DNA from 4 places in the Micromonospora sp. WMMD712 genome. Region 4 is predicted to be linked to each of the others. Evidence: riboswitches for the same ligand, from Rfam matches in the RefSeq annotation. Region 4 holds a riboswitch; each other region holds the start of a gene.
The links. A riboswitch is a leader RNA that binds a small molecule or an ion and turns the genes downstream of it on or off. The one in region 4 is predicted to bind cobalamin.
Positions count from the first base shown of each region.

Region 1 (2,195 bases), 3.9 Mb from region 4:
CCGAGGTTGCACACGGCCGTCTCGGCGTCGTCGTTGACCTCCAGGATCTCGGTGCACAGGTTCGACAGGTGGATCACGTTGCCCGGCTCGCCGGTCTGGTTGGACAGCCGGTTGGACGCGTCCTTGAACGTCATCCACCCGTTGCCGGTCTGCGCGAGCGTGCGCATCATCCGCCCGTACAGGTCGCGGGCCTTCACGGTGCGGACGGCCTTCTTCTCCGCCGCCCGGTACGCGGAGTCGAACGCCTCGCCGTAGAGGTCGGGCAGCTCGGGGGCGTCGGACGGGTCGATCAGCGACCAGTCGCCGTCGGCCTCGACCCGGCGCATGAACTCGTCCGGGATCCAGTTGGCCAGGTTCAGGTTGTGGGTGCGCCGGGACTCCTCGCCGGTGTTGTCCCGCAGCTCCAGGAACTCCTCGACGTCCGGGTGCCACGGCTCCAGGTAGACGCAGGCCGCGCCCTTGCGCCGGCCGCCCTGGTTGACCGCCGCCACCCCGGCGTCGAGCGTCTTGAGGAACGGCACGATCCCGTTCGAGCGCCCGTTGGTGCCCCGGATCAGCGCGCCGCGGCCCCGCACCCGCGACCAGGAGATGCCGATGCCGCCGGAGAACTTCGACAGCTTCGCGACCTGGTGGTAGCGCTCGTAGATCGAGTCGAGTTCGTCGCGCGGCGAGTCGACCAGGAAGCACGACGACATCTGGGTGTGCCGGGTGCCGGAGTTGAACAGCGTCGGCGAGCTGGGCAGGTACGCCAGGCTGGACATCAGCCGGTAGAAGGCGACCGCCTCCCCCGGCGTCTGCGACAGTCCGCAGGCCACCCGCAGCAGCCAGTACTGCGGCGTCTCCACCACCAGCCGGGTCTGCGGGTGCCGCAGCAGGTAGCGGTCGGCGACGGTGCGCAGGCCGAAGTACTCGAACCGCAGGTCACCGGCCGGGTCGACGGCGTCGTCCAGCTCGCGGGCGTGGGCGGCCACGAACACGGCCGTGTCGTCGCCGATCAGGCCGAGGCCGTGGGCGTACCGGATGGACTGGCTGAAGCTGTCCACCTGCTGCCCGCGGACCTCCTCGGCCACGTACGCGGCCAGCAGCCGCGCCGCCAGCTTCGAGTACTGCGGCTCCTCGCCGATCAGCTCCGCCGCCGTCTGGATCGACAGCTTGTCCAGCTCGGCGGTGGTCGCCCCGTCGTACAGGCCGCTGATCGTCCTCGTCGCCACCCGCAGCGGATCGACCTCGTCCAGGTCGGCGACCCAGCGCTGCACCGCCTCGACGATCTTGTTGACGTCCACCGGCTCGGTGTCGCCGTCCCGCTTCCGGACCTGCATGACGTGCCGGCGTTGCCCCGGCCCCGCCAGCTCCCGCGTCGCGCCCATGTTCGCCCTCCTCAAGCCCGTCGCCGAGGTCGAGGGCGCGCGGGAGGACGCCGCCGGGCACCCGCGACGGCGCGCTTCGCCGCCGCTGCCCGGCTGATGGCGTCGGCCGTCCCACGCGGCCTTCGACCGCCGCACGCGACGCGTGCGGCACGCTGGCAGGTCTTCGGACTCGCGGGCGTCGTGCTCGGTGCCTACTGGCCGTCGCTTCCCAGGCCCGGCCGGGCCCAGTGCTTCGTTGACGGCGGTCGTTCCCACTCACCGCTGCGGGGCAGCCCCGGATTCGCACCGGGTTCCCTCTTGCCTCGACCACCGTGGAGCGGCGGTCGAACCAGCTACGGGTGACACCATATATGGGCGCAAGGCGAAGATGGCAACACCAGATGATGTGCCGGGCGAGTCGCCTCGCAGCGTGACCCCACCACCGCGACGGGTGAGCGGAGCGCCGGAACCGCGGGCGGCCGGCAGGGCGAGATGCAGTCGGTTGACAGACGCCGCGCGCCGCCGGCCGCACGAGACTGACCGGCGAGCCGTCGCGGCGGGGCCCGCCCCGGCTCGTCACCATCCCGACCCCTCGACCGAGAGGACCACCCATGTCCGAGGAGAACAAGCGGATCGTCCGCGACTACTTCCAGGAGCTCGACCGCGGCCGGACGACCCCGCTGCACCTGTGCACCGACGACTACCGGTTCCACCCGGCCGGGCTGCCGTCGATGGACCGGCAGGGGGTGAAGGAGTTCGGTGACGCCTTCTTCGCCGGCATGACCGACCTGCGCCACCCCCTCGTCGAGCTGATCGCCGACGGGGACCTCGTGGCGCTGCGCTGCCGGT
Region 1 is NZ_CP120743.1:1,443,648-1,445,842, forward strand. Features, by position in the region: gene O7633_RS05905 (ribonucleoside-diphosphate reductase subunit alpha) at 1-1,367, opposite strand, end outside; cobalamin riboswitch at 1,504-1,715, opposite strand; gene O7633_RS05910 (ester cyclase) at 1,958-2,195, shown strand, end outside.
Region 1: linked by a shared signal. The riboswitch ahead of O7633_RS05905 (ribonucleoside-diphosphate reductase subunit alpha) and the one ahead of O7633_RS23470 (peptidase) in region 4 are both predicted to bind cobalamin.

Region 2 (2,195 bases), 2.9 Mb from region 4:
TCCACGTCGTGGCCGCCGGCGGCGATCAGGGCGTGGATGAGCGCGTCCCCGTCGTCGGGCACCGGCCCGTCGCCGAGGTGGTAGCCGGCGTCGGCGAGCGCGGCGAGCAGCCGCACCGCCGAGGCGGGGGTGTCCAGGCCGACGGCGTTGCCGACCCGGGAGTGCTTCGTCGGGTAGGAGCTGAGCACGATCGCCAGCCGCTTCTCGGCGTGGGGCACGTGCCGCAGCCGGGCCTGGCGCGCGGCGATCCCGGCGACCCGGGCGGCCCGCTCGGGGTCGGGCTCGTAGACCGACAGCCCGTCGGCGTCGATCCGCTTGAACGAGAACGGCACGGTGACGATCCGGCCGTCGAACTCGGGGATGGCCACCTGCATGGCGGCGTCCAGCGGGGACAGCCCGGCGTCGCTGCCGGCCCACTGGTCGCGGGTGCTGGTGAGGCAGAGCGCCTGCACGATCGGCACGTCGAGGGCGGCGAGCGCGCCGACGTCCCAGGCGTCGTCGCCTCCGGCGGAGGCGTCGGCGGCCACCGTCCCGCCGGCGGCGAGCACGGTGACGACGAGGGCGTCGCAGCGGGCGAACAGCTCCAGCGGCCCGTCGCCGGGGGCGAGCCCGCGCAGCGAGCCGCAGAAGATCGGCAGGGGGTTCGCCCCGGCGGCGTCGACGGCGTCGGCGAGGGCGTCGACGAAGGCGGTGTTCCCGGCGAGGGCGTGCGCCCGGTAGAAGACGATCCCGACCGTCGGCCGCTCGGGCTTGACGGGCCGCTCGCCATGGACGCCGTGCCCGGGGGTGGGCGCGGGCGGGGCGAAGCCCTCGCCGGTGAGCAGCACCGTGTCGGAGAGGAACCGGGCCAGCTCGGCGAGGTTGCCCGGCCCGCCCTCGACCAGGTACGCCAGGGCCCCGGTGGCCACCCCGGAGGCCACGGTGGACGCGGCCATCAGCTCCGCGTCGGGCACCGCCTCGCCGCCGAGGACGACCGTCGGCACCCCGGAGCCGAGCACGGCCGCGAGGCCGTCCGGCCACGCCTGCCGGCCCCCGAGCAGCCGTACGACGGCGAGGTCGACGCCGTCGAGCAGCGCCGGCACGGCGTCGGCGGCGACCCGGGCGGGGTTGGCCAGCCGGTAGCCGGCGCCGCTGGCCCGGGCGGCGAGCAGGTCGGTGTCGGCGGTGGACAGCAGCAGGGTGCGCACGGAGGGCTCCGGAGAGTGATGCACGGGGCGGCGGGCAGGCCGCCTGCGGGCAGGCATGGGCGCGGGTTCAGCGGGTACGGCGGGCCTGCGGCCGGCTCACCGGCGCGGGCCGGGGCGCCGGGGGCGCAGCATGGCGCGGTACGCGGGGCTCGGGCTCAGGTGCGGCGACGGGGCGCGGGCAGGCTGCCGCGCGCCAGCAGGCGGCGACGGTGTACGTCGATGTGCGAGACGCCGTGCGTCATCGGGTCCTCCTCGGGTGTCCACGCCCTGGGGTCGCTCCGACGGCCGAAGTATCCTGGCTTCCGGATCGACGCTCTCCCCCGGCCTTCCAACCGCAGACACACGGCCGTGACTCACGAGGGGGGATCGCTCCCCGGTGACAGTGGCGGGACCGCGCCGGAATCGCACCGGCTTCCTTCACTGCCGTCAGGCCGCGAATGCTGCCACACCCGACCGCCGCCGGTCAACGCCGGGCTCCCGGCCACCCCACCCCCCTAACTACATCGATGCCTGACAATTGCATCGGGAATCGGATGCGGCGAAAGCAAATGTCGTACGCCGATGGATGCGACCCGTTCCGCGCGCATTTCCCCGCCGCCCGCCCCCGGGCTGGCTAGGCTGATTCCGATCATCGCCCGCCGGCGCGGGACGGGACTTGCCCGAAGGGAATCCGATCAGTGGCGACGCAGGTCATCGTGCTCAACGGCGGCTCCAGCTCGGGCAAGTCCGCGATCGTCCGGTGCCTCCAGCGCATCCTGCCGCACCCGTGGATCAGTCTCGGCGTGGACGACCTGATCGCCCGGCTGCCGCCGGCCCTGCTGGGCAGCCCCGCCGGGCTGAGCTTCGGCCCACACGGCGAGGTCGACGTCGGCGGGGACTTCCTCGCCGTGCAGCACGCCTGGCTGGTCGGCATCGCCGCGATGGCGGACGCCGGGGCGCGGATCATCCTGGACGAGGTCTTCCTCGGCGGCGGCGCCTCCCAGGAGCGGCTCGGCGGCTACCTGGCCG
Region 2 is NZ_CP120743.1:411,657-413,851, reverse strand. Features, by position in the region: gene cobN (cobaltochelatase subunit CobN) at 1-1,187, opposite strand, end outside; cobalamin riboswitch at 1,476-1,605, opposite strand; gene cpt (chloramphenicol phosphotransferase CPT) at 1,865-2,195, shown strand, end outside.
Region 2: linked by a shared signal. The riboswitch ahead of cobN (cobaltochelatase subunit CobN) and the one ahead of O7633_RS23470 (peptidase) in region 4 are both predicted to bind cobalamin.

Region 3 (2,195 bases), 750 kb from region 4:
GCGTTCTGCATCGACGACATCAGCATCTCCCTGGACCTGCGGGTGCAGGCGGAACCGCTCGGGTACGTCCTGCTCGCCGCCCCCCGCCGGGGGTGCTTCGGGCACCGGTGCGACGGGGTCGACGAGCTGATCGGGCCCGGCGAGGTCGGCGTGCTCTACCAGCCCGACCTGCCCGGCTCCTCGTGGTCCAGCGACGTGGACGTGACCTCCGTCCTGCTGGACCTCTCGCTGTTCGACCAGGTCGCCCGCGTCGACCCGGACCGCCCGCTGGCCCCCCTGCGGTTCGCCAGCTTCCGGCCGGTCTGCGCCGATGCCCAGTGGCGGTGGCGGCGGACCGTCCGGTACGCGGAGTCCGTCATCGCCGCCGGTGGCGCGCCGGGCGCGTCCCCGCTCGTGCTCGGCGGCCTCGGCCGCCTGCTCGCCGCGGCCACGCTCGCCGCGTTCCCCAGCAACGCCGTCGTGGCGGACCGGTCATGCGACCGGACCGACGCCCACCAGGGGACCCTGCGCCGGGCGATCGCCTTCATCGAATCGGCCGCCGGGACCGACATCGGTCTCGTCGACATCGCCCGCGCCGCCGCCACCACCCCCCGCGCGGTGCAGCTCGCGTTCCGCAGTCAGCTCGGCACGACCCCGCTGGCCTACCTGCGCCGGGTGCGGCTCGATCTGGCCCGCCAGGAACTGACCCGGGCCGTGCCCGGCGACGGCGTCTCCGTGGCCGTGGTCGCCGCCCGCTGGGGATTCGCCGACCCGCGCCGCTTCGCCGCCCGCTATCTCGCCACGTACGGGGAGCTGCCCGGCCGGACGCTGCGCCGCTGACGCGGGTTAGCATCGCCGGCGGCACGATCATGCGAGGTGCCCCGCCTGCGCGGGGAGAATCGGGAAGCCGGTGTGAATCCGGCACGGGCCCGCCGCGGTGACCGGGGAGCCACCGTCCACGCGCGAGGAGCGCAGCCACTGGCCGTGCGGCTGGGAAGGCGGACGGGCAGGCGTCGATCCGGGAGTCCGAAGACCGGCCTCGCGTCGACCGCCCACCCGTCGAGGTGGGCCGAGCGCAGCGGGAGCCTGCCTGTGGAACTCTACGACGCCATCCGCCGCCGCCGGGACGTCCGGGCCCAGTTCACCGGGGAGCCGGTGCCGGCCGACGCCCTGCACCGGATCCTCGTCGCCGCGCACGCGGCGCCCAGCGTCGGCTACTCGCAGCCGTGGGACTTCGTCCTGGTCCGGGATCCCGCCGTCCGCCGCCGGTTCCACCGGCACGTGCAGGCCGAGCGGGCCGCCTTCGCCGCCACCCTGGACGGCGCGGCGGCCGAACGGTTCGCGCGTATCAAGATCGACGGGGTGCTGGAGTCGACGCTGTCGGTCGTCGTCACCTACGACCCGCAGCGCGGCGGCCCGGCCGTGCTCGGTCGGCACGCCATCGCCGACGCCGGCCTCTACTCGGTCTGCCTGGCCATCCAGAACCTCTGGCTCGCCGCCACCGCCGAGGGGCTGGGCGTCGGGTGGGTCTCCTTCTACCGGGAGCCGTTCCTCGCCGAGCTGCTGGGCGTGCCGGCCGGCATCCGGCCGGTGGCCTGGCTCTGCGTCGGGCCGGTGACGCACCTGGAGACCGTGCCCGACCTGGAGCGGCACGGGTGGCGGCGGGGCCGACCCCTCGCCGAGGCGCTGCACCACGACCGCTGGGCGCGACGGTCGGCTGACCGACCGAACAGCTAATTCAGGTACGTCTATGCGGCGGCTAGGCTGACGTCGCCCTGAGTCATCGCTTGGCTACGTCGGGAGGGGTTCCATGCGTACCACCGTCAAGGTCCTGGCCGCATCCGTCCTCGCCACCCTGGGTCTGGCCGCCGCCGCCACCCCGGCCCTCGCCGCCGCCCCGGCGCCCTTCTGCGAGTCCGGCGCGTCGCAGTTCTACTGCGACGCCAGCAGCACCGGCACGACGACGTGGACCGTCACCTGGTACTCCGGCAGCGTCGGCACCTTCACGACCGCCGGGTCGACCCTCTTCGCCACCTGCCCGGCCAGCAACCTCGGCCACCCCGTACGGGCCAGCTACAGCTACTTCGACGGCAGCGCCACCCAGTACAGCGGGACCACCCAGTTCATCTGCCGCAGTGGCCCCTGGCTGTAGCCGGCCCCGTCCGGCGTACGCGCGGACCCGCGTACGTTGGAGACCCGCTGCGGCTGCCCGGTTT
Region 3 is NZ_CP120743.1:4,637,298-4,639,492, forward strand. Features, by position in the region: gene O7633_RS20125 (helix-turn-helix domain-containing protein) at 1-819, shown strand, start outside; cobalamin riboswitch at 837-1,036, shown strand; gene bluB (5,6-dimethylbenzimidazole synthase) at 1,072-1,716, shown strand; gene O7633_RS20135 (hypothetical protein) at 1,790-2,131, shown strand.
Region 3: linked by a shared signal. The riboswitch ahead of bluB (5,6-dimethylbenzimidazole synthase) and the one ahead of O7633_RS23470 (peptidase) in region 4 are both predicted to bind cobalamin.

Region 4 (2,195 bases):
GGTCCTCCTACGCGCAATCGCTGACCGACCGGCCGGTCAAGGGCATGCTCACCGGACCGGTGACGATCCTCGCCTGGTCGTTCGTGCGCGACGACCAGCCGATCAACGTCACCGCCGACCAGATCGCCCTCGCCCTGCGTGACGAGTGCCGCGACCTTCAGGCGGCCGGCATCCGGGTGATTCAGGTCGACGAGCCGGCCCTGCGGGAAACCCTGCCCCTGCGCGCGGCGGACCAGGATGCCTACCTGGACTGGGCGGTAGGCGCGTTCCGCCTGGCCACCAGCGGTGTCGCCGACGACATCCAGATCCACACCCATCTGTGCTACTCCGAGTTCGGTGAGATCATCGCCGCCATCGACGCCCTCGACGCCGACGTCACCAGCATCGAGGCGTCCCGCTCGAGGATGGAGGTCCTCGGCGACCTAGCCGCGGCCGGCTACCACCGCGGAGTCGGGCCAGGCGTGTGGGACATTCACTCGCCCCGGGTCCCGCCACGTGACGAGGTCGTCGAGGCGCTTCGCCGGGCCTTGGCGGTGGTGCCGGCCGAGCGGCTGTGGGTCAACCCCGACTGCGGCCTGAAGACCCGCAGCTATCCCGAGGTCGAGGCGTCTCTGGCGCACCTCGCCGCCGCCGCCGTCGAGCTTCGCGGCAGGTGAGCGCAGGCCGGGCGGGACGCCGACACCGTCCCGCCCGGCACGGCCGAGCGACCGTGTCACCCTGTCGCGATGGTCACCGTGTGTTGATGTCGGGCAACGCATTGACACGTGCTGCCCCGCCCGGCCAGACTGACGCGACAACTTCATCAGCGTGCGCGTAGGGGGAAGTCCGGTCGAAGTCCGGCGCTGGCCCGCAACGGTAGGCCATCGGGGTGTGCTCCGATGACAAGCCCGAATACCCGACGTGCCCGCGATTTCGCTCCCCCACCCGTCGTGGCCCACGGGTCGGAGTCCCGGTCGACCCCGTGCCACGGTGGTCGTTCGGGTTCTGACGACCGCCGGGCCGGAAAGGCGCTTCCGATGGTCGTTCGCCTGAGCCGGCACCGCCTGCTCGCGCTGTTCTGCGGTGTGCTCGCCGCCCTCACAGTCACCACGCCCGCGCTCGCCGCTCCCGCGCCCGCCGGCCCGACCCGGGCGGAGGCCGCCGCCGGGTGGCTGGCCCGGCAACTAATCGACGGGGAACGCTTCGAGGTGGTCTACGACGGGGTCGCCTACCCGGACCAGGGGCTCACCCTCGACGCGGTGTTCGCCTTCGCCGCTGCCGGCGTCGCCGACGACTCCGGCACGCGGGCGCTGGCCTGGGTCAGCCGGCCGGACGTCCGCGACGCCTACGTGGGCGACGGCACGACCGAGGCGTACGTCGGCGCCACCGCCAAACTCGCCCTCGCCGTCGCGGTGCGCGGCGGTGACCCGACGGATGTGGGCGGGGTGGACCTGGTCGCCCGCCTGCGCTCGCTCCAGTCGCCGACCGGCCGGTTCACCGACCGGTCGGCGTTCGGCGACTACAGCAACGCCTTCAGTCAGTCCTTCGCGATCCTCGCGCTGGACCGGACCGCACAGGGCGTGCCGGCAGCGGCCGCGTCCTGGCTGGCCGGCACCCGCTGCGCCGACGGTGGCTACCCGCTGCTGCCCGCCCAGCCGGTCTGCACCTCCGACGTGGACGCCACCGCGCTCGCGGTGCAGGCGTTGCGGGCGGCCGGCCGCAGGGCCGACGCCGCCCCGGGGCTGCGCTGGCTGCTCTCGGTGCAGGGCGCGAACGGCGGGTTCGCCAACGTAGGGGGAACACCGAACGCGAACAGCACCGGGCTCGCCGCGCAGGCGCTGCGCGATGGTCACCGGCCGCTGGCCTGGGCGCGGGCCCGCACGTTCCTCGCCGGACTCCAGGTCGACTGCGCCGGCGCGTCAGCCGACCGGGGGGCGGTCGACTTCGACGGCGGCGCCTTCGACCCGGCCACCGCCGCCCGCGCCACCGCGCAGGCCGTCCTCGGTCTGACCGGCGCTGGGTACGCCCACCTGTCCGCCGCCGGCGCGACGACCGGCGCACCGACCCCCGACTGCCCGTGAGCCGTTCCGTCGCTCGCCTGATTCTCATTCGTCTGCTCTCGGGGAGGACCCATGTTTCGAATCGTCATTCGTAGGCGGCTTGCCGGACTGTTGGCCGCCGCCGTCGCCGCCGTCGCGCTGACCGCCGTCGAGCCT
Region 4 is NZ_CP120743.1:5,389,856-5,392,050, forward strand. Features, by position in the region: gene metE (5-methyltetrahydropteroyltriglutamate--homocysteine S-methyltransferase) at 1-656, shown strand, start outside; cobalamin riboswitch at 784-918, shown strand; gene O7633_RS23470 (peptidase) at 1,017-2,060, shown strand; gene O7633_RS23475 (hypothetical protein) at 2,112-2,195, shown strand, end outside.